Regions from separate parts of the Paenibacillus sp. FSL R5-0475 genome, predicted to be linked through region 1. Evidence: a T-box and tRNA genes for the amino acid it is inferred to sense, from the RefSeq annotation. Region 1 holds a T-box; the other holds one or more tRNA genes.

What was found. The T-box of region 1 lies ahead of metG (methionine--tRNA ligase). A T-box ahead of a tRNA ligase gene usually reads a tRNA of that ligase, here a tRNA-Met.
Region 2: it has a tRNA-Met gene. The T-box ahead of metG (methionine--tRNA ligase) is inferred to sense a tRNA for this amino acid. The anticodon was not compared.

Annotation. Positions count from the first base shown of each region.
Region 1 is NZ_JBBORK010000001.1:2,795,631-2,807,818, reverse strand. It holds gene htpG (molecular chaperone HtpG) at 1-774, shown strand, start outside; gene MKX41_RS12550 (DUF4362 domain-containing protein) at 836-1,300, opposite strand; T-box leader at 1,426-1,687, shown strand; gene metG (methionine--tRNA ligase) at 1,732-3,378, shown strand; gene MKX41_RS12540 (glycoside hydrolase family 38 N-terminal domain-containing protein) at 3,629-6,076, opposite strand; gene MKX41_RS12535 (DUF5054 domain-containing protein) at 6,105-8,228, opposite strand; gene MKX41_RS12530 (AraC family transcriptional regulator) at 8,384-9,268, shown strand; gene MKX41_RS12525 (GntR family transcriptional regulator) at 9,359-10,033, shown strand; gene MKX41_RS12520 (mannonate dehydratase) at 10,164-11,240, shown strand; gene MKX41_RS12515 (RraA family protein) at 11,274-11,930, shown strand; gene MKX41_RS12510 (DUF4432 family protein) at 11,932-12,188, shown strand, end outside.
Region 2 is NZ_JBBORK010000001.1:3,817,901-3,830,088, forward strand. It holds gene MKX41_RS17170 (hypothetical protein) at 1-780, shown strand, start outside; gene MKX41_RS17175 (DNA cytosine methyltransferase) at 1,008-2,066, opposite strand; gene MKX41_RS17180 (ParB N-terminal domain-containing protein) at 2,063-2,596, opposite strand; gene MKX41_RS17185 (hypothetical protein) at 2,671-3,522, opposite strand; gene MKX41_RS17190 (hypothetical protein) at 3,792-4,055, opposite strand; gene MKX41_RS17195 (hypothetical protein) at 4,287-4,532, opposite strand; gene MKX41_RS17200 (hypothetical protein) at 4,771-5,313, opposite strand; gene MKX41_RS17205 (hypothetical protein) at 5,577-6,272, opposite strand; gene MKX41_RS17210 (hypothetical protein) at 6,706-7,089, shown strand; gene MKX41_RS17215 (HNH endonuclease signature motif containing protein) at 7,067-7,657, opposite strand; tRNA gene MKX41_RS17220 (tRNA-Ile) at 8,200-8,273, opposite strand; tRNA gene MKX41_RS17225 (tRNA-Met) at 8,318-8,394, opposite strand; gene MKX41_RS17230 (hypothetical protein) at 8,477-8,641, opposite strand; gene MKX41_RS17235 (ABC transporter substrate-binding protein) at 8,754-10,241, opposite strand; gene pyrE (orotate phosphoribosyltransferase) at 10,786-11,424, opposite strand; gene pyrF (orotidine-5'-phosphate decarboxylase) at 11,421-12,137, opposite strand.

The DNA of each region.
Region 1 (12,188 bases):
AAGGATGAAAGAGAGAAATATGAGCAGTTCTATAATGCTTTTGGCAGACAGCTTAAGTTTGGTGTCTATAACGATTATGGGATGCACAAAGACACCCTTCAAGATTTGTTGATGTTCTACTCCTCTAAGGAGAAGAAGCTGGTTACGCTGGACGAATACGTCTCAAGAATGCCAGAAGATCAGAAATATATCTACTATGCTTCCGGAGAGTCGATCGACAGAATCGAGAAGCTCCCGCAAACCGAGCTTGTATCGGATAAAGGGTATGAAATTCTCTACTTCACTGATGATATTGATGAATTTGCGATCAAGATGATTCAGTCTTATAAGGAAAAAGAATTTAAATCCGTATCCAGCGGAGATCTGGGGATCGAAGCCGACGAAGCGGACAAGCCAACGGAAGCGGAAGAGAACGAAAACAAGGAGCTTTTTGAAGCGATGAAGGACATCCTGTCCGGCAAAGTGAAAAATGTTAAAGCTTCCAAACGTTTAAAGACTCATCCGGTATGTCTCTCTGCCGAAGGTGAACTGACAATCGAGATGGAAAAAATCCTGAAATCGATGCCGAATGGCCAAGAGGTGCAAGCGGATAAGGTACTCGAAATCAACATCCATCACGAAGTGTTCCAGTCCTTGAAGGCGGCAGCAGAGAACGACAAAGAAAAGCTCGGTTTATACACGAACCTGCTGTACAACCAAGCCCTGTTGATCGAAGGTCTACAGGTTAGTGATCCTGTTCAATTCACCAATGATATTTGCAAAATCATGAAATAATATGAAGTACAGAGACCATCCAATTGTATTATGATTGGGTGGTCTTTTTTATTTCAGTATTTCATTTTGTTGTGCGAAAAAGGTAGTAATCAATTTCAGAGGCATTATTTGTGCAACCGCTGATCGAATAGATAATTTCACCTTGTGTGCTTTTTTTACTCGTCACTTCGGAGCAGGTATCGGTTCTGACTCCTGTGTTGCTTCCACCGAATGCATCATTAGAAGTATCATAGCTGTAATTAATCACGTTACCGTCAAATTTTAAATCCTTAAATATGGGATCGCCTTCATCTGTGTAACTTGTAACGCGTATATTGTCTGCTTTTTTGCTGGAGAGATTAGTTATAAATTTCTCGAATTTATCGAGGTTGTACACTTTTTCAAAAGAAACAATATCCCCTCTACTGATGGCTTCTTTGGAAGTATAGGGTTCACTTTTGGGAACAGAATTAACTTTATTATCGGAACAACCCCATACTCCTGCTAGTAAAAGAACAGAGAGTGTAAGCAAATTTACTTTTTTCACTGAGGGACCTCCTTGTAACGTATTTATATAAAAGACGGAGATTAACTGGAAAAGTTACAGAGAGCTTGATGTTTCACATTGACAATAAACAACAAATTGAGTATTATTTTCTCTAACTTGAATATGTAAAAGCAAAGAAGAGAAAGAGTACCACGGCAATTCTTTCAACAGAGAGCTCCGGTCGCTGAAAAGGAGTAAAGAAAACCCTTGGGAATATGGTCTCAGAGCTGCGCATCGAAACCTTTTGGGTTGTAGGCTGCGCCGGAACCTGCATCCGTTAAAGTGCTAGGGTATAAACGTTTATTAACGTCGTACCTGAAGAGGTAAATGTCATGAGGCATTTATAAAATTAGGTGGTAACACGTGAGTAGAACTCTCGTCCTTTGTGGATGGGAGTTTTTTTGTTGTCTAAAAAAAGGAGGAGAAGGTTAATGAGTAATGTGTTTATTGGTGGTGCTTGGCCGTATGCGAATGGATCTTTACATCTTGGAAGATTATCAAGTGTGTTGCCTGGGGATGTGCTGGCACGCTATTTTCGCAGCAAGGGGGATAACGTTTTATATGTGTCAGGCAGCGATTGTCATGGCACACCTGTAGCGGTTCAGGCTGCTAATGAAGGGATCACACCTGAAGCTTTTGCCAGTCGATACCACGAAGAGTTTCTGCAGTGTTTTGAACAGCTGGGATTTAGTTATGATCTTTATACTCGAACGGATCAACAGCAGCATCATAAGGTTGTGCAAGAGTTGTTTGCGAAGCTACTAGAGAATGGTCATTTATATAGAAAAACCATTGCGCAATCTTACTGTGAGGTGGATCAGCGCTTTTTGCCAGACAGATACGTGGAAGGGACTTGTCCAGTATGTGGCCAGCGGGCGCGTGGAGATCAATGCGATTATTGTTCTACGATTCTAGACCCTGCCGATTTATTGGACAGAGTCTGTAAATTATGTGGGAATACACCGTCAGAACGACCGACAGAACATTTTTATCTTAGCTTATCTAAATTTCAATCTGAATTAACGGAATATGTAGAGGAAGCACAATTTTGGAGAGAAAACGCTATAAAACTGACCAAACGTTATTTAAAAGAAGAACTGCAGGACCGCGCGGTAACAAGAGACTTATCTTGGGGTGTAGATGTTCCTATAGCTGGATTTGAAGACAAGAAGATTTATGTTTGGATTGAGGCGGTAAGTGGTTATTTATCAGCCAGTAAGCAGTGGGCTGCACAGTCTGGGCGGAGCTGGGAGGATTTTTGGTCAGAGGAACAAGAGGACATCACCGCTTATTATGTCCATGGTAAAGATAATATTCCTTTTCACACTCTGATATGGCCAGCCGTCTTATTAGGAGCAAGAGAACTACATTTACCGGATCGGATTATATCCAGCGAATATTTAACCCTTGAAGGGCAGAAGTTCTCCACTAGCCGTAATTGGGCAGTCTGGGTACCTGATATTCTAGAGCGGTATCATCCTGACTCTATTCGTTATTTCTTAATTGCCAACGGGCCTGAGAAGCGGGATACGGATTTTTCCTGGAGAGAGTTTATTTATAGTCATAATGGTGAGCTGCTTGGAGCATTTGGTAACTTTGTGAATCGCTCATTGGCTTTTGTAGAGAAGTTTTATGAAGGGATCGTGCCAAGTGGAAAGTTAGATAAGGGCTGGAGCGACAACATTGACCTCTTGTATCTGGAGTCAGGACGCCTAATTGAAGCGGGAGATTTGAAGGATGCGCTCGAGTATATTTTCTTTTATGTACGTAAGGCAAATCAGTATTTTGATCGGCAAAAACCTTGGATTCAGGTAAAAGAAGATCAGGAGTCCTGTGGTTCTACAATATATACATGCGTGCAGATTATAGCTAATTTGGCGAATTTGCTGCATCCGTTTCTACCGTTTTCTTGTGAGAAGATCAGGGGATTCCTATCGCTTGAACTACCGAATTGGAAGCCCCGCTCGGTTCCCCCTTATCAACAGGTAACTGATTTGCAATTGTTGTTTGAACGAATTGATATAAGTCAAATTAAAGAAGAAGAGCAAAGATTAGAACAACAAAAAGTCAATAAATAGGAATGGTTAAGACAAGCTCCGGGCAGGATCCTTAACCCTTTAAAAACATCCCTGCTGATTAACCAATAAATTAAATCACAGCATAGCAAAAAGGACGCCTTTTTTTGTGGAATCATTTGTACCATCAAATGACTCTGTAACAGAAAGAGGCGACCTCATGTGAAAGTTTAAAATGCTTCCAAATCTTATTCAATCCGTACTTCTCGAGGAAGACTTTGTGATTCGTCTAACTGATAATATGATTATTCTCTTACTTACTTGTTCTCCATGCAAGGATACCCGCGTTCATACTCTTACAAGCCTCTAATGCTACTTCTGACGTATTAAGCTCATCCCCCCAAGCGATGTAGTAACGGAATTCATAGAATCCACCTAGTGTCGCCTTAAAGTTCGTTTCCCAATAATTATTCATGGGCCATGAATAGAGATGGGCTGGATCATGCGCGAGTCCAGGGTGTCCGCTCAATAGTCGATCCTCATAGTCTAAGGAGCCGAGTTGGATGAGAGGTGTATCTGGCATCGCAATGGCAACACCATGTGTGTCACGGACAAAAGCTACACCTTCATCGACACAATAGAAATCTGCTAAGGATCCAGGCAATTGATCAATTCGTGGACGTAAGGCTGCGCCTGTCTTTTCTATCCACAGCGCATCTTGCCCAGCAGCGGGAGCACTCCCAAACGGAAGTGAAATGTACACATTTTCTGGATCCCATACACTTTCCTTATGCATGCGTACAGCTACATCAGCACGTGCGCGATCACCGTATACGGTGACGAGTAAGGAATAGTGACTGCAACCATTCACGCGATAGGTCAATTGAACTTTTCCATAAAGGGCACCCTTTTCAATGATATTGACATAAACTAATGCTCCGACAGAGGTTATCGCATCAGCGCCTCTACGATTTCGTCCCATCTTACGACGTACATCATACATGCCAAATTCATTAGGTGCTTGTGTTACGTTGTAGACAGGGGAGAATGCATTGTGTTTCCGATCAGACCGTAGTAAATCTTGTTGACTGCTTTTGTCGAACCACTTCGTAATCCCTGCCCCAAGTTCCCATTCGATCCGAACGAAAGGTGACTCGATAAATTTAGGCGTCACATGTAGCTTCGGTGGAACCGGAGGAATAATATCCAGCATGCGATCGGATCCAACATAATCGGTTCGATATGCTGTTACGGGCGGATGCTCTTCGATTGCCTTAATCGTCAATTGTACCTTTTGATTAGGCTGCAAAGTTACTGGAATTGTAATGATGACCCCGCGGTGTCCCGTCACCATTTGAGCTTCGTAGACGGTTCCAGTCACTTCATCGATCACTTCAAAGCCATTTTTCAGCTCTGTAATGTACCAGCCCTCCATAATTAACTGGGCATAATCGGTTTGTATAAATTCACTTGGGTTATGCAATTCAAATTTCATAGGACGATCTGGTCCTAATAGTGCATCTCCTTGTGCCTCAAGGATATCGTATAATGCGGTATGGGCAAGTGAACTCGCATTTGCGGCATAAGCTTCTTTTCGACAGCCAAGCTCTTGTACGAACGGGTTCCAAGGTTCTGTCACAGAGGAATGGTATCCCCATGTATGTTCGGCGAATAAAGCCAACTCATATTCAATCGCTTCGAGCCGCTCTTGGTCAACAATCTCACGGGTAGGATCTAATTGCTTCACTTTCGTGTACACGCGTTGCGCCTCTCGGAAGATCTGAACATGCATCGGAGTAGTAGCTGAGCCATCTGTCCACCAATCCGGCCAATCTCCTCGAAAGGTCTCGATCTCATCCGGATGCTCGTTCGCATATGCTCTTAAATCTGTAAAGAAATCATCCAGTATCGCTGGTTGAATCAAGATCCGATCACCATGCAACGCATTCCAATGGTTTACAAAATCCATTAATGCGGCATTCGGTGAGCCATTATCTGTAGGGAGCCCAGATACCATGACAGGTACTAACGGGAAGGTATAGCCATCTTCAACTAATTGCTCTAAATATCGATCAAACCGCGCTTCAGCGACTTCCAAGGACACGCCTTTTCGCACGTCATGCTCATCACGAATCGTATAGGAACCTCCTATACCAGGAATCAAGCCGAGGTCATTTCCGAACATATAATGCTCGCCACTCCACGTTAGAATTCGATCACCTTTTGGTGTTTCCCACCAGAATGGAATTTGTTTCTTCCATAATGGAAACATAGAGTGATGTGTATGAATACAGGTTATTAAATTCTCGATACCAGCATCGGCCAAGACTTGACTATATCCCCAACCAAAGCCAGTGATGTCTGCAGTCATAGCAGAACGTACCGGGAATTGAATCGATTGACCATAGTCAGTAATCCGTTGAATCATGACGGAGAGCATCTCTTGATTTAATTGCTCGCCGAAATTGAGATAGGTTCCAGATAGACCGATATAGCCTTTTTGTACCGCTTGCGCGAATTCTTCTTTTTCTGTTGGTGTCGCTTTTAAGAGGAAGGATTCAACAGGCCAGAACGTTTCGCATACCCATTTGTAGCCCTTCCAATCCAGGCGAGCACCGCTTTCGATGTCACGTACAATTTGTAACGCTTGCCGAATGTAATTGACATGATACTGCCGGATTTTCTCTTGACGTTCTGTATAGCCAACATCCGTATGGGAATGTTGAATGACGTAAATTTTCCATGGTTTGTGGGTGTTCATTGTAAAGCTCCTCTTAGGTATTTTATGATTAAAGATGAGATTGGAATTTCAGCTTGAAGCGGAATAACGCATCTTCTTCGTACCAAGCCTGGAAATTTGTACCCCAGACATTGTTGTGTAAATTGACATGCATTCCTCCAGTAAGTGAAGCGAATGTATGATCAAATTGCACAAGCCGTGGTTCTCCAGGAGATACGAGCGCGGCATCTAATGTCGTGATATCCACTTGACCGTCCGCTGCCGCATAATACATGCCCTGATCTACCGCATGCAGATTGCGATTTCCCCCTTTAACAACGTCTAGTGGGGAAGTGAGTTGTCCGATTTTATCAAGCTTCCATTGATTTGGATTATTGACGATCGGATTGAAGCTCATCCATGCTGCTTCTGGGAGGCGATATGCATCCTTATGGAACCATTGAAGCTTACATTCTACGGTAGCAGTGTGCTTCTTAAATATATATTCGATGGTCAACTCTCGTGGAGCACCCATTCCTTCACTAGCTGCTCTAGGCATCTTTAACGTAGCAAGGACAACATCCTGTTCTTCTCCACATAATGCTTGCAAGGATAATAGTTTGGGTTTCGTCACGGTATGCATTATCCATTCTTTCGTCAGATCCATACCTGGTTTCCCGAAATCTCCGGTTGCCCATACATGCGTATTTTTCCATCGCACGTGATATTCACGGTACCAACGATCATAATCCGCTTGGGAGAAAGTCTCATATGAGAATAATCCGATCGGGTTGTTCGGCCCAGCCCACTCTCGATTACGTTGGTCTAGCAAACTGATAATAGAACCGTTATCCTCAAACACGACCTCAAAGTCTCCTAAAGTATAGGATTGATCCGTGTACAGGATTGTCGCATCCGCATTAGTAATCTGTGGACGAACCGGTCGTAATGCGGCTAGAGCAGCTCGTGCTTCGATCTGACGTTTTACGCCCAGAGTAGATACGGCATTTTCTAAATATTCCCGTTGCTCTTGCCAAGACTGCTCCATGAGACTATATGAGCGGGCACTAAGCTTCTCCACGGCTTCCACGCCGAACATCTCGATCATTTCAGCGCGTGAATTTTTTTCGTAAAAACGATATTCAAGTGGGTTTAAGTTCACATCAACCTTGTCTCGAGCTCGTGCTTGCTGAAAATCTTCCTTATCATAATGAATGTAATCTGCCAGATAACGCTTAATATCTACACCCCACGTATGCTCAGGAATCATAATTAATTCATCGCAGAAGTTGTGATATTCCTCGTCGGCTGCAGCAAGAGATCCTTCTAGTAGCCATTTACTCTTTAAGCGAAGTAGTTCACGATAACAAGCTAATTTGTAGGGATCAGTCGAAGATCCATGGATCCAGCTATCCCCAATCTCTTCTTCGACGATCGGTAACGTATCACGAATGGCCCATACCTTCTCCGCATATTGATCCAACGTGGATGCTCTGATATCCGCATGTGGATAGGCCTCACGAAGTTGAGTGAATTCCGCTTTAATTTGTTCAACGGTGGAAGGACCATGATTATCATGCGTATGAGCAAAGTATAAAACATCATTCAAGCCTTCTGTTTCGAAGGTTGTTCCATAATCTTTACTATATTGAACGACGATTTCAGAACCATCTGGATTTCTCCACAAAAACATCTCAGGAACATGAGGAACATGGCTTGATGGGTTTACACCTAAATGAAGATACTTCATACCCGCCTTGGCCATATGTGTAATCAGCGCACGTGTATGACCAGGGACATCCGTCATTTTGGCTGCAATGGTGTGGATACCAAAGCGTTGGTCAAGACGTGTGGCCATTTGAATACCGTAATCTAGAAGCTCGGCATCGTATAATTCGGTATAGGTCGTGAAAGGGAGGCCATGCCATCTTAAATAGCCTTTTGCAATAGCTTCCTCTACTTGCTGTTTCTCCTCGGTTGTTCCATGTTTGAGTAAGTGATGAATTAACCAAGAACCCGTTGTCCAAATAAAAGAACCTTGATCAGGATGTTCATCAAAGTACTGTGCTGTTGTGATTGCACTTGGGAAAAATAGTTTCATATAACGATCAGTAACATGTTTAGCGAGATCGGTATATCCGATATCTAAATGTGTCTTGAATACAACATGGATCTGTGGTGTGCTGTGTGGCACGTTTATCACTCCTTATTCGTGTTTACGCTTTCAGTTTAAAACAATTTATATCATTTGACTTTTCAATTTGTATCTAATAGGATCAGAAACATAAATGAGCAAATATACGATTCGGAGTAAGCTAATGTGATCAGAAGAGAGGCAGCGTGAATACGATGACAGACGCTATAAAGAGTGAACGCTGGGTATATTTAATCGATTGGGAAGAGGGTCCTGCAGCCCATGTTAAAGATCTGATCCTTCTGGGATACGACCATTTCAGTAGAGCCATGCCTTTGACAAATCACGTGCACGAAGATGCTTATGAGTTTGTATATATGGAGCAAGGAACCGCAGTGTGGGAAGTTAATGGTCAATTTCACCCAACGAGCGCACAGCATATCATTTATACACGACCTGGTGAACGTCACCGTGCTAGTTTTGATTATATTGGGCCATGTAGGATCTGGTGGATCATCGTTCGTGATCCGCTGCAGCATGGTCATTGGTTCGGACTGGATGATGCTGAACGCCAAGTATTTGCACAATGGATACATCGCTGTCCTCGTATTCAGTTGGTTAGCAAGGAAATCGTAGATTATTTCAAAAGGGTCCAACAGTTAATTAACCAGCAGGATACAGAGCTTGTGGAATTTCAGATTCGTCATGGAGTTCTGGAAATTCTACAACGCATTTTGCATAACACTCCACTCAAAGCGCAGTCGCATGATATGCACGCGTATACGCTGGAGCTTAAGACAAGACTGGAACAGAATCCATCTGAACGCTATACGATAGGACAGCTTGCGTCGGAGATTGGTTTAAGTGAGTCGCACTTTTACCGTATATTTCGTGAAATGAACGGACAATCACCAACAGCGTTTATGGATCGGATTCGAATGGACTGTGCTTGTCGTATGTTAGAGGAATCGAAGGTGAGCATAACGGATGTTGCTATGGAGCTTGGGTTTAAGACGAGCCAACATTTCGCGACGGTCTTCAAGAAATTAATTGGTGTAACGCCGAAGGCATGGCGCACACATTCGAAAGTCTGCAATTAAGTATTGAATTTTTGTAAGATGCATCTTATAATGAACTTAAATCTGATATCTGATATTTCAGTTTGAACTTGAATCTATTGGAGTTGTCCTATGAATGTAAAAATTGAACGACTAGATTTAAATGAGCAAGTGTACCAAATTTTGAAGAATCAAATCCTTACGCGGGAATATAAAGGTGGAGCACGACTGGATCTCAATGATTTAAGTGAGAAGATGGGGGTTAGTAAAACTCCTGTGAAGCTTGCGATCCATCGATTGGCGAATGATGGACTTATTGAAGTCGTATCACGGTCAGGTACCTATGTGAGTCAATTAACGAGTGGTCGAATCGCTGAAGTGATGGATGCTCGCATCATGATTGAGAAATGGTGCATAGAACACTTATCGCAGGAAGATCGTGAGCATCTTGTTACGAAATTAACAGAGTTTGTGGAGCGTGCAAGTACCCATCTGAATAGTCCCCAATTTTTGTATGAACAATTTCTAGAAGCAGATGTTCTGTTTCATAAAGCTATTGTGACGATGAGCCATAACCAGTTAATTCTAAATCAATATGAGCTTTTAAATAGCTTTCTGTATATTTCACGTATATTTCATTTCCAGAACTTCGATCGATCTAATGAAGGTTTGCTAGAGCACGAGCAGATTATTGAGGAAATAAAGCAAGATCGCCTGGAACAAGCGACTCATTTACTCGTGTCGCACTTGGAGAAGAGTAAGAAACACATGATGTTTCTAATAGAAGAGAATGGTGGGGCAATCTAAACTGACTGGTCTTTCCTGCACAAACGCTATTCGCTCTTAAAAGGACGACGTAGTCGTTTATGCTTGTTTAAACTGATATTTCAGATTTTAGATTGGGTGATCTAATCAAGCATGTAAAGGAGCAAAAGAAATGCGATTAGGTATTGGTTTATATCGTCATATGTTACATACAGATTATTATCGATTTGCGAAACAGGCAGGCTGTGAGGCGGTTGTTGTCCATCTCGTAAATTATTATGGAGATATTGATGATGAGGGACTTCCTTCAACAGATGGGCAACGAAATTATGGTGTAGCACGCTTAAATGACCCAATCTGGGAATATGAGAATCTTGTGAAATTAAAAGAAGAGCTCAATCAAGAAGGGCTTGAATTCGCAGCGATTGAAAATTTTAATCCATCGGATTGGTATGATGTGTTACTTGCTGGCCCAAAACGAGACGAACAAATTGAACAGATTAAGCAGATCATCCGGAATGTAGGTCGAGCAGGGATTCCTGTAATTGGATATAACTTCAGTATTGCTGGTGTGTGGGGACATATTCAAAAGCCATCTGCACGAGGAGGAGCGCTAACATCGACATTTCATCCTGACAGCAATGAGTTAAATCATCCAATCCCACTGGGTCAGGTATGGAATATGACGTATGACGCGAGTTTGTTAGATAAGGGATATCTCCCACCAACCTCGGAGCAAGAAATATGGGATCGTTTGGCCTATTTTCTAGAACGTGTTCTACCTGTTGCGGAAGAAGCTGGGGTTAAATTAGCATTACATCCAGATGATCCGCCGATGCCGCAAATCCGTCAGCATGCTCGATTAGTGAATGAGCCTGATAAATATCAGAAAATGATAGACCTTGTTCCTAGCCAAAGTAATTCGATTGAGTTCTGTATGGGCTCTATTCAAGAAATGGTGAGTGGAGATGTGTATGAAGCGATTGATCAATATGCTTCACAGGATAAAATTTCATATGTTCATTTTCGTAATGTTAAAGGGAAGGTGCCTCATTACACAGAGGTTTTTATCGATGAAGGTGATATTGATATGTTGAAAGCATTACGTGTATTGAAGAAGCATCAGTTTACAGGTGTACTTATACCCGACCATACGCCACTAATGACTTGTGATGCGCCTTGGCATGCGGGGATGGCGTATGCGTTAGGTTATATGCGTGCCATTATGCGTCAAGTTGAACAAGAATAAGAGCATAAATATTATAGTAAAGGGATGAATCTTATGAAAAATCAAGCCTATTTAGATCAATTGCAAGAAAAACTATATTCTGCCGTCATATCTGATATTTTGGATAGTCTAGAGCTACGTAATCAGGCATTACCACAGCATATTCGTCCCCTAGACCCGGATATGGTCGTATGCGGTTACGCCAAAACAGTCCAAGTAGCAGACGTCTATCGAAAACCGGCTCAAGCCTATAAAAAGCAAATTGAAGTGCTAGATGGTATGCAGCCTGGTGAAGTTTTTGTTGGTGATGTCGGGGGTTCCGAGCGCTCTGCCTTCTTCGGTGAGTTAATGTCCGCAGCTACGAAGGTGGCTGGAGGTAGAGGTGCTGTTATTGATGGCCTGTGCCGTGATGTAAAGAAAATCAAACAACTAGGCTTCCCTGTGTTTGTAAAAGGGACGCGTCCAACCGATTCTTATGCCCGCAATGAGGTGATTGATTTTGATGTACCGATCAAAATTGGTGACGTACAGATACAGCCAGGTGATCTTATTTTCGGAGATATAGATGGTATTGTTGTCGTTCCGAAGGATGTCGAGGATGAAGTCATTGCAAAAGCATTCGAGAAGGTGAACGGAGAGAATATGGTTCGTGAGCATATTTTGAAGGGGATGAAAGTATCCGAGGTATTTGAGAAGTTCGGGATCCTGTAATATGGACATTCGAACCATTTCAAACCCTGGTCACATGGACGTGTTACAGGTCGTGGGAGACGGATTAATCGTAGAGTTTCTGCCAGAGAAAGGTGGAGATATCTATAAAATTTGTATTGATCGTACGAATATATTATGGGAAAGCCCTTGGGGAATCTCCAAGCTAGGGAATCGCATCGATTTCTGTCATACGTCCAAGGAGCGCTGGTTACAAAGCTACCCGGGGGGCTGGCAAATTTTATTCCCCAATGCAGGGGA
Region 2 (12,188 bases), 1.0 Mb from region 1:
TTTAGGTTTTTTTACCGTATTTTGCCACTTGCTCTAGTCGTATTTTTATTAAGTGTCAGTATTCCAGTTTCAGCTGCAGAAGCACAGACAAGCGTTGATTCGGGAACAAAAGTATTCACTTCTGATTACAAGGATTATGATGGGAATATTGTGGGCACAGAGACTAAAAAAATCACAATAGATGCCCCTGTATATGACTCCGAAGGTACAAAAAGTATTACTATTTCAGAAACTGTTTCCTATAATTTTGACAATGATTTTGAATTTAAAGATAAAATAAAAGGTGAAACCATCGTAACTGTTTTCTCTGTAGATAAAGATGGTAACAACTATGTTAACAACGAATTAGTGGTACAAGAACCTTATGAGCAACCCCAAATTTCTACAAGGGACTCAGGCGGGCATTGGAAGTATACATATTACAATGGTGATAACCCATCAACTCAAGTCTACATGTATACTGGCTCAGGCGTTTCTTTTGATATGAGGGACGTCAAAAACGCATATAAAGAGGTATACTTAATGAAGAATACTACTAACAATCCTAAGATTTCAGATTTCAAAATGTATGCCACACAAGTTTCAAATTCTTATGATAGTTATAATAATTACGGGGGAATGTATGCCTTAGAAATTCTTGGGGTAGTTGGAGCTATACCTTTTGCAAATGCAATAGCCGCAATAGCTGCTGGGGGTGTTGTGGTATGGACTGCCTACCAAGGTTATAGCGCTTGGAGTTCTATGAATCAAGCCATGGCAAATGCCTATTCCCTTCTTTAGATTTTAAAAAAAACTGTATTTTCAATGCAGTTAGAGTGCCGAAAAAGTCCGTAGGACTTTTCGGCACTTCGATTTTTATATGGGTAGATTCATCTTTCAAAACAAAAATTGATTTAAAACGATCTAAGGATCTTAGTTTTTAGAATAACAAGATGAATTTAACCCCCCTGCGTAAAACCAGGTTTTCTCGACAACCTGACTATTTTAATGTATATTTTTTCGAAATTTTATATAATTAATGTAATCACACGAGCGAGAGGTAAATGTATGAAAAAAACCAATAAATTATTTGTATATTTATGTTGGTTCGCTGCTCTAGGAATCAATATAAAAATTTTAATAAGGTCACTTTCGAATAATGAGCCTATATTTATTAATGTAGTAGGTGTGATTTTATTAATAGTTGTTATTTCAACCTTACATTTTAATATTAAGACTAAGAAAAAATAAGTGTTTGCTACCTTCTGATCTTTAAGCAGAATCGTGTTGAAATTGCTCATTTTTCCTTCTTCTCGTTCAGTCACATCGCCCATATTTAAATCTGGTGGACGTCGTTTATGCCAGCGAGTATAGGTCTTGCTATCTGGATTTATCGGAGAGCCGTCTCCACTGCGAATGTCTCCATAAAGTATAGGCGGCTCGTTGAATTCCAATTGGAGCAATGGAAAGTCTTGATCCTCCCGAGAAGCGATAAAGAAAAGGCGTTCCCGTTTTTGAGGAACGCCCATAGTAGCCGAATTTAGTAGAAAAAGTTGTGGCTTATACCCAAGCTCTCGAAAGCGAGACAAAACCAGACTAACGAACCCACGAGCCTTACCAACCATCATTCCTCGCACGTTCTCAGCGACAATTAACCTAGGTCGGAGTTTCTCTGCAACATCCAAAAAATCAAAGAAAAGATCATCCAGTCGCTGCACTGCCTGTCCCTCGCGGAAAGCATGCACCTCACCCCACTTGTCCTCTCGATCTCCTGCCATGGAAAACACACTACATGGCGGCGAACCATCCAGAATGTCCAGGTCAAATAATTCCGGCGGCAGCTCTGAATCTGACACCTCCTTAAAGTCCTGAATAGGCATATGGTACGGATAACGGGGATTATGATTCTGCCGATAGATCCGCATCATTTGCGGGTCGATTTCTACATTACCCAGCACCGTGTATCCAGCCAACTTATATCCCATCGTTGAGCCACCACCGCAGCTAAAGCAAGAGAACACGGTATGTCCATGCTTCGGCACGCTGGCAAGATCTGATAACCGCCAATCCCATGCTGGGCGACTCATGATACATCCTCTTTATCAAAGACGAATCCGCAACGAGGACACTTGCAGTCAAAGCGTGACTCATCGAATTCACTGACATCTAACTCACGGGTCTGAAAGTCTCCAAGCTGATCGGCAGCCGGCTCTGTGAAATCAGCAATTAATCTTTCGGCTTCTCCCGCATCAAAACCGGACAGCGCCAGATCAGCCCCACCCTCTTGCAGCTCACCTAGTAATTGCGCCAGCGCCTCGTCATCCCAGCGACCAGACACTTTATTCAGTGCCAGATTCAGTAGCCGCTCACGCTCAGGATCCAGATTGACCACGGATACGGGCAACTCTGTGAGACCCTGTTCACTGACAAGCACCTTATACCGCTGATGGCCGCCGACCATGTTGCCGGTCTGTTCGTTCCAAACGATCGGGTCTACATACCCGAATTCGTCTAGGCTGCGTCGAAGCTTTTCATACTCTGAGTCGCCTGGCTTAAGGTTCCGGGGGTTATAGACAGCTGCATTGAGCTGCTCGATCGGGATAATTCTGATGTCCATAGAAACCTCCAATTAAATAAAAACAAATTAAAAAACAGCACCCAAATTAGGGTACTGTCACACGATTATCCTTATTAAAAAAGGTCAGGCAATACTTCTTGTATTTTTTTGAATACTGTTAAATATTCAGAGAAAAACATTTCAAAAAACATTTGTACAAGCTGGTCCTTCTCTGATTCAATTTTATTTTGTATTACGTCTGAAATTCTTTCTTTATTAAAATTAAACTTAGCAGAAACACTTGGAGCAGTTAGTTGGGATATTGATTGTGAAATTTCCGAATTAATTGAAGCAATAGCAAATTCAGAGGTAGATTTATCTTTGTCTTCTGGTAATAAAAAGTAAATGTTTAGCTGCACTAATAAAGTAGCTTTATCTAAGTTGAGTTCCAGATCCGGAATAGCACTAATTGAAAGTTGACTCTCAATTGGTGCTAATTTTTCTTTTAAATATTCTTCACCGAGTTCTTCCGCTCTGTTAAGAACTTCAGCTTTTAGCTTATCTAAATCAGTTAAGTCTCGTAACTCCTGAAGCTTTGCTACTAATTGTTTTCCTTGTTCATTAAGGCCTTCCAGATTTTGATTAATATTTGATAGTGCACTATTTACTTGGTTTTTAATCAAGGCCTCTGTTCTTTCTCTTAATTCTTTTGCAGCAGCTTCAAGTTGGGCTGCTGCCTGAGCTTTCGCTGCTTCTTCAGCTTCACGTGCTTTCTTTTCCAATTCCTCGGCTATTCGTTTTGCTTCAAGTTCTGCTCTTTCCTCCGCTTCTCTTATAGCTCTACGTGCTTCTCTCTCAGCTATTCGAGCGGCTCTTGCAGCAGCTCTTGAAGCAGCTTTTGCAGCAGCATCATTTGTACTTTGCACGAGGTTTTTCGCTGCATGTGTAACAACATCGGTAGATATCTTCAAACTTCGAAATCCCATTATCAAATTACCTCCATATCGTAATGGAATTATCGTTTCCTAATATCCTTTTTTAATTCTTTTTACAATTATTTGTGTTGAGTTGGTTTTTCATCTAGGGATTGGCGCAAACTCAGTCGGAGACGAAGAGAACCTGCTCATCATGCTTTTTTCTGAGCTTGACCACACAAACACACGTTCTTGATATAAAGCCTGAGAATGGCTCACAGAAGGTCAATTCTAAGCATGAAAAAAGCACCCAACTCTACATTAGGTGCTACTCTTAATTATTATCGGATTCCAAAAGCTGAATTTAAATTATCGAGAGTGTATCCATAATCCACGAAATCCGGTCTTTTAAAATGAAGTTCTGCTATTCTTACAATCATAGTTATCCCGAAAGAATTTAAAGCAGTTGGATTTTGTTGTACAACTCTCATTACTTCTCCAAGGTCAGAAAAATCAGCAGTTCCATTCTTCAGCTTACTTTGAACGATGTAAATACTCCTCTGATCATCTTCCCTAAGAAGTTCAATAGGCTTTTTTGCTTGCATCACTGCATCTCCTTTCGACATCATATTTCGACGCTCAGGGAGTTTTTCCCTTCTGGCATTTCACCCTAGAACAAAACTGTGCAGTTCCTTCCCAGCGCCCCCATATGCAACCCTTACACTTAGTTGGCTGCCGAGGCGGATCTTTTAAACGCCGCTGCTGTTGCTTCTTCAAATTAATTACCCCCAATAGAAAAAAAGCCGCCCAGTAATGAGCGACTTCACGAATATGTATTATTGTGTGCTAACTTGCTGTATTTTTGCGCCAAAATCATCTATTCCATATTGGAAGAAGAGATAAAGCCCTACTAGACCAACAATCCCAACTAAAAACTTATGCGCTTCACCTTTTACTCTCAAAATCCGTAAGAGTATCGCAGTTACCAGCATAGGAAAAACCAAATACAAACCTAATCCTTCAGCTATTGCCCAAGCCATCGCATTAAAAGTTTTTCCCACTGAATCTCCAAAATTGATCATATAACACCTCCTGCCACTGAATTTCGACAGAAGGAATAAAATTCCTGCAATACAAAATAAAAGCATGGCGTCCGCTCCGGTCCGTAGCAAATGCGCTGTGCTCTTTGCTTAAAATCTTTATCTCCATTGTTACAAAGGAGAACAAGACCATTTTAATATTAGATATAATTTAGAGTCAAGTAGAAAAGATCAAAGAAATGTCTTAACTATGGTTGTATCTAAAACTCTTAATCTCTCGCTATTCGAAGAAGGGGAAATATAAAACCCCTCTTGCCTCCCATTTATCAATTTGCTTCTCAGAGAATCCAATATTTATTGTAGTTTCAGATGTTGGAGTTCTTGGTTTTTTATTTACGATCTCATCTACTAATACTTGGTGTGGAATTTGAACGAAATAGGATATATCCTTCCAATATTCGCTTTTCCCCTCGCTTATTAGCCGTCTGTAAGTTCGTGGTATTAGTAAAAAAGCCTTATCAACTCTAATTAAATTTTCTTTAAACTTGTTGTACTCTGTTTTTTTGATTGTGACCTGTTCTAGAGGGTTTTTAATATCCTTATGATCACGGGGAATTATCCAAAAACCATATGAAATATCACCAATAAGGCCCGTAACCAATGATCCAGTGCTATTTACTTCTTTTGCTTTTTGGGACTTCAACCACTCTATGGCCCATTTAATTCCTAGCTTTGTATTTGGTAGTATTTCGTTTAAAGTTATATTTTGGACAGTTATTTTCTTCGCCTTCTTTCTGGAATATTGTTGAAATAATCCAAACAAGAGTGCGCTGTAATCACAAACTGTCAGAAAACTTGCTGTTTTCGAAAAGAGACACTCTGATAGTGCATTCCTTTCTATTTCTATGTTTTACCCACTATTTTGAGAAAATCAAAAATACAAAAAGCCAGAGGAGGTACGCCCCGGTTACTGCTACATTTCTGTAGCCGTGCGTGTCACTCTCGCCTAATTTTCACAATACAAATATATCATGATCAAAGCCAAATGAACGGTCAATGTGCGGTCAAATAACGGTCAAAAAGCGGCTATTTTTTATATTTCATATCAAGACGTTCTTGTCTCAGTTTTACAATTCTAAGTTTCTCTTTTGCCGTCTCAGCTTCGATTTCTTTATTACGTGCATCATCTTCTCTTTTTAATTCCTTTACAATATGAAGTATTTCCTTTTTCTCCTCTATAGCTTCATTAATGATGTTATTCATAGCAAAAATTTTTTTTGCCATGAAATTGAAATACATTAAACATATTAAAATAAATATAATAAAAACAAGATACATTACAGCGGTTAAAAAGTAAGTATCAGCAGTTCTTTCACGCTTAATCTTTGCCGCTTCATCATAAGCGTTGGCGATTTGTTTATTTTTTAGATTAGGAACATTAGCTTCTTTGATTTGTTCTATAGTCATATCTCTAGCAGCATCGGTTATAGAGTTATCAATGTTGTCGTAACTCTGATTAGTATTAGTAATTACTCCTGCAACCATTGTAAAAACAAGACCCAAAACCGTGAATAAGATTGTTAAAGTTTTAATCCACTCACTTAACGAACTGGCATCGGATTTCAGTACTCTAAGCTCACTAACTTCCTTATCCAGCAAATTTTTCTTGGCTGCTTCTAACCCCTTTATTGTTATTCCTTTCCATGAAATCATCTTTATTCCAAATTCCTCTTTAAAGTAGCTTTCAATGTTTTTGTACTTCTTGATCGTTGAGTTTGTCATCTTATTTCTCCTCAGTACTTATTTCCCTATATTACTATATATCGGAAATCAACTAATGAAAATAAGGACAACTTATGACGATTCGTTAATGCTCTGATTGTCATAACTCCCTCCTCCTCCCTTATTTATCAAGAACTTATCCCAGCAGGTATTACATAATGGTGGTTCAATAGGCAAGCCCCTGCATCCGCACTCCCGTCCATCGCAACAGTATTCAGGCTCATATTCGATGGGTTTTCCGCATTCCATACACTTATCTGCACTGTATATCTGTCTTCTCCTCTTCCCTTTTTCTCAGGGTCACCCGGACCTCGCCAAAAGCTCTCTACTTCAACCTAGGTTGCGTTTTGATATTTTTCTTTTCCGTTTTAACCACTCTTTTTTTCATATCCAAACATATTATTTTATATAACTAAAAGAAGGAGGAACAAAAATGCTTAGTGTTATCAACTTTAATAGTTCTCTGCTTACGAATTTGGACGACACTGGAATCTCTCTTACTACCGTACCGGGGTTATTACTCGAATTTGGTATATTCGTAGCAACACCAATAAACGTTCTAAACATTCTTTCGTGTATTGGTTCCGATCCACCCACTAATTCAGTTGTTGCAACTTTTGAAGTCTACCTTGATGGTGTGCTTACGGGACAAACGATGATTGAGGCCGTGAACGAATCCCAACAGATTACTTTTTCAACGATAGTGTCGAATGTAACTCCAGGCCACCATGTTATCCAAGTATTCGGTTACGCGGATACAGCTAATGAATTTATTGTAGGTGGTCCTATTAACGCTACTGCAACAGTTTATGGGTAATGGTTTGATCGGCCTCATTCATCTTCATGAGGCTGACTTTCATGCCCCTCCCAATTCCAGTCTTACTGCAGGTGCATTTCAATAAGTTCAGCACCTTTACCCATCCAAAATGTTCTCCTTCCGGTATACGTTTGCTTCGCTTTCTTTCACCGATTTTCTTAATAATGTCAGCCAAAATAATACCGGTCCTCGTGAGCTCAGCATCCTTTTGAATAAACCCTCTGTTATTCATGATGGCCAGCTGTCCGCGGGTAACCAGAATCAAATTATCCGAATCGAAATTTCGCCTGTCCCCATCCCCGAATATGACAGCATGTCCCCTCGGAACGGCGTGCCCGCATTGCTGCTCCCAAATTAGTAGGTGCTTCCCGCGCCACATATTCGGATCAGCAATCTTTATATCTACATAATCATCCCCGTTAACCCTCTCAGAGCCTACAGGAACATAATTGTGCGGCTTATGGCCCTTCTTGAATTGAGTATCCTCGCCACCGGTCCATAACTTCTTCTTTCCCTTATTGGGTGGAACGCTACCTAGTTTGATCCTGGCATCGATTCCGCTCTTCAACCCGTTATTTTTGATAAAGGCTCGCATTTGCGAAGGCTGGATCTACACTTCGAACTTCTCATTAAACATTGAAGTCAATTCCAGAACATATCGTCCATGAATGTTGGTGCTGATAAATTCCTTGTGCTCCAAACTGTATCGAAACATCAATCATCCCTCCAGCATCTTAGGGATAGCCATATTAGCATTCATCTTGTCGTCAGTCAGCTTGATGGCATCCAACACCAGAGATCCGTTTGCAATGATTTGGGAAGCAATGCTTGTTACTGCCTTCGCTCTGCTGAACCACTGGGTATGACTCCAGCGATGTTCAACAAACGATACTCACACCTACTCCCAATCATGCAGGAAGAGGCCGTTGACAAAATTGAAGCAGAACTGAATAAATACGCTGAAAAACAGCTCGAAACTGCAGAAAAATAATTTCCGTTAGCAAATCCGTTAGCAAGCGCAAAATTCTGGTCTTTCCCCATCCTATTTTCTTTATATCACTAATCCTATAGACAGCAAAAAACCCTTACAAAGTAAGGGTTTTTGTTAAGTGGGCCCTGAGGGACTCGAACCCCCGACCAATCGGTTATGAGCCGACCGCTCTAACCAACTGAGCTAAGGGCCCGGATCTAAAAATATCCGAATGTAGAATTGCTGTTGTAAATAAATTGGTTGCGGGGGCAGGATTTGAACCTGCGGCCTTCGGGTTATGAGCCCGACGAGCTACCGGGCTGCTCCACCCCGCGTCAGAAAAAATATTCAAACAGCGACAATAAATAATATACAGTACAAATCGGGTCTACGTCAAGGAAGAATTTATAAAAGTTCTCAAGGCAGAAATCTAACCCCGTACCTTCCCTTACGGGATCGATAAATTTCTACAAAACGCGGGTCATGATAACCGTAAATCCAGCCATCTTGCTCCAATCTTTTAGCCAAACAACCTGCTTGAAATCTAGTCCTGAACAGTTTCGCGAAGTATATCCAATTCATGATGCCCTCTTCTCCTTTTCGCAAATTTATGATACACCGCTCTGAACTTATCATGCCCAAGTTCCACAAAATAAGCCACCAGAAAACTGGTGGCTTAGGGCATATTCCAGAGTCATTCACCGATCGAGTCAAAATAGACCGTTGGATCTTTTTCAAGTGTATCCAGCATGGTATTCCCTTGCTTCTCCCAAGCTTTGAGTGCATTCTCGACGGTTTTCTTCCCCTGATAAACGTCAATGAATAATTGACGTCCAACATCACTAATCCGGCTAATTCCAGGCTTCTGCATCTGTAAACTGATCAATAAAGGATCCGTTGCAGGTAAAGGCTTAAGCGTATAAAAAGCTTCCAAATTTACAGAAGGGGTCTGAGCGGTAATATAATCCTTACGGGAAGTCAGTTCACTCTTGTTATGGGCTTTAATTTTCGCAACCTCATTACTGTTGACGAACTTAATCAAATCCCAGGCATCTTCCTTATTAGTAGCCGTAGAACTAATAGCCATCATATTACCAAGCCATGTTCCAATGGCAACATCCGGTTTTTCCTGAAAGGTAGGTACAGTAACCACACCCCATTTGATGGGACTGTAATTTTTGATCTTAGCAGCATTACGGGCCACTCCCGCCAGTTCATTGAGATAACCATATTCTCCAACGACCATTGCTGCTTTTCCTGTGAGGAACAGATCGCCTTGGATTGGACTGTAGGCATTCCCTTCTGTTCCTGCAAAATCCAACCCATTTAACTCAGGTACAATTTGTTTCTTAACCAACTGGCTGTAAGTAGTCCAAGCCTGATTCCACTGTGTAGTATTTACAGTCATGTGCTGACCCTTATTATCGTACATCGTAAGTTCTAGCGGTGCGACATAGCTCTGCATATCCCAGAATGGATCACTTAAGTAACGGTTCATCGAGAACCCGTATATCCGAGTTTCTTTATTAGATGACTTCTTCGTCACCTTATCTGCCAGCGTAAACAGTTCATTCCAAGTCATCTTGTCCGTTGGATAGCCCACACCAGCAGCATCAAAGATTTCCTTATTATAAAAAAGCGCACTAGACGAGAAGATCGGTGCCAACGCAAAAAGACTTCCTCTACCCAGTTCACGAACTCCATTCAGCATCGTAGGCGCCATATTGCTTAAATCATACTGATCACGCGCTATAAGCGGCTCCAGCGATTGGACAAGATTATGATCCACCAAACTCTTCACTAATGCGCTATCACCGACGATCACATCAACAGGCTTATCCCCGCCCATAATCGCCCGGATATTTTCCAAATTGTCAGAGCTTGCGTCTGAGGAGGTGTTATTGTACCGAAGGTCATTCGTATCTATAGCCGGAATAATCTCCAATTTGATTTCTGGATGCTGCAATTCATACATATCTGTAAACTGCTGACGAAAAAACGAATCGTCCTCCCCAGACCATAGACTCCCAATACGCAATACACGTTGCTCCACTGAAGCCTTAGAAGGCTCAGCCCAAGCCGTATTCCACCCATCAGAGATTAGTGGTAGTATCAGCGCAGCGCATACCCCAAGGCTTAACCAGCGGCGCCACAGCCGTTTATTGTTGTTTATATGATTCATTATTATATCCTCCCATAAAATACTTGATTCTTCTACATCTTATGGATAAATAATCCATAATCCTAGTAACAGTATAAAGCTTTAATCAAGAAGGGAAGTTACAGGACGTTTAAAGTTATACTACGATTTCTTCATATTATTCTCATAAAAATGTTACTAGGAGCTTTTGCAGATACACAATCTCCACTTTCCCACTCACACTTGCTCACTTGCTACATCTCCGCTGACCGACACAATCCTACCCTCCACGACTGGATAGTTGTACTTTCTGCAACTATTAGAACTCATTTATTTTATTTTTCCTTTTAATTGCACTCTGTACAATTAATAACCGTTACTAGAAGGTTTCGGCAGATACTAGGCTGATTATAATTGCACAAAGTGCAACTATAGTGCCAATTCCTCTAAGAAAAGTTAGTTTAAGTGTACAAAATACAACTATTCGTGTCTTGGATGACAGTTGAGTATGTTGTGTCTGTTAAAAAATAAAAGCCCCTCACTGAAAAGTGAGAGGCTCGCCTAAACTATACTCATTTATTTAAGCTTAAACACCAAATGATGAAGGATCTTTTCTCCAAGATTTCAGTACTTCTACGTCCGTCGATTCAATTTTACCTTGTGCAAGAGCCACATCAATCAATGTGCTGTAGTTGGACAAGCTTTGTAATGGCATTTCAGCTGCAGCAAAAGCATCCACTGCACGGTCCAGCTCATAGCTGAAGATTGCGAGTACAGCCAGCACTTCTGCGCCAGCTTCTTGCACGGCCTGAGCCGCTTTGACGGAGCTTCCACCTGTGGAGATCAGATCTTCAATAACAACAACCTTTTGTCCCGGTTTAATCAGACCTTCGATCTGATTCTGCTTGCCGTGGCCTTTAGCTTTATCACGGATATAAGCCATTGGCAGGTTCAGTTTATCTGCTACCCAAGCCGCGTGTGGAATACCCGCGGTTGCTGTACCTGCGATCACTTCAGCGTCCGAATACTCGCTCTTAATAAGCTGCGCGAAGGCATCTGCAATATAGTTACGAACTTCTGGGTAAGCCATAGTCAGACGATTGTCGCAATAGATCGGCGATTTGATACCAGAGGTCCATGTAAAAGGCTCCTGGGGACGCAGTGCTACTGCTCCAATCTCCAACAGATAACTTGCTACTTGTTCACTTCTATTTAATGAGCTCATGCTAGGGTCATCTCCTCAATAATGTTTAGTGCTGCTTGACGTGGATCTGGTGAAGCTGTAATCGGCCGTCCTACAACAAGGTAGTGACTACCCTGACGAATGGCTTTTCCAGGTGTCATAACCCGGGACTGATCGTCCAAGGAAGCACCTGCTGGCCGGATACCCGGTGTAACCGTGCAAAATGCTGGGCCGCAAGCTTCTGCGATAGCTGCGGACTCTTGTGGCGATGCTACTACACCATCTAGACCCGCATCGGCAGCCAGCTTGGCGTATCTTACCACAGTATCCGCTACCTCTCCAGCGATCCCAATTTCGTTATTCATCACTTCTTGACTCGTACTGGTTAGCTGGGTAACTGCAATAATCAAAGGCATCTTAAGGGCAGCATTAGCACTAACTGCTGAAGCCGCTCCTTCGCGTGCTGCAGCCATCATGGCTGAGCCCCCTGCCGCGTGTACGTTAAACATATCAGCGCCAAGATTCGTAAGACTTTGAGCGCCACCTTTTACCGTGTTAGGGATATCATGCATTTTCACGTCAACGAACACAGAATAGCCACGAGATTTCAGCTCTTGAATAAATTCTGGTCCTGCCGAATAGAACAGCTGCATGCCTACCTTCATATAGCAAGGAATTCCTTCCAGCTTATCGATCAAGGCTCTTGCTCCAGTCACATCAGGATAATCCAAAGCGATCATCAGACGGTTCGCCATTGCTTTCCACTCTACTTCTCCTACTCCCACAACCATGCTCCTATCCAGTGC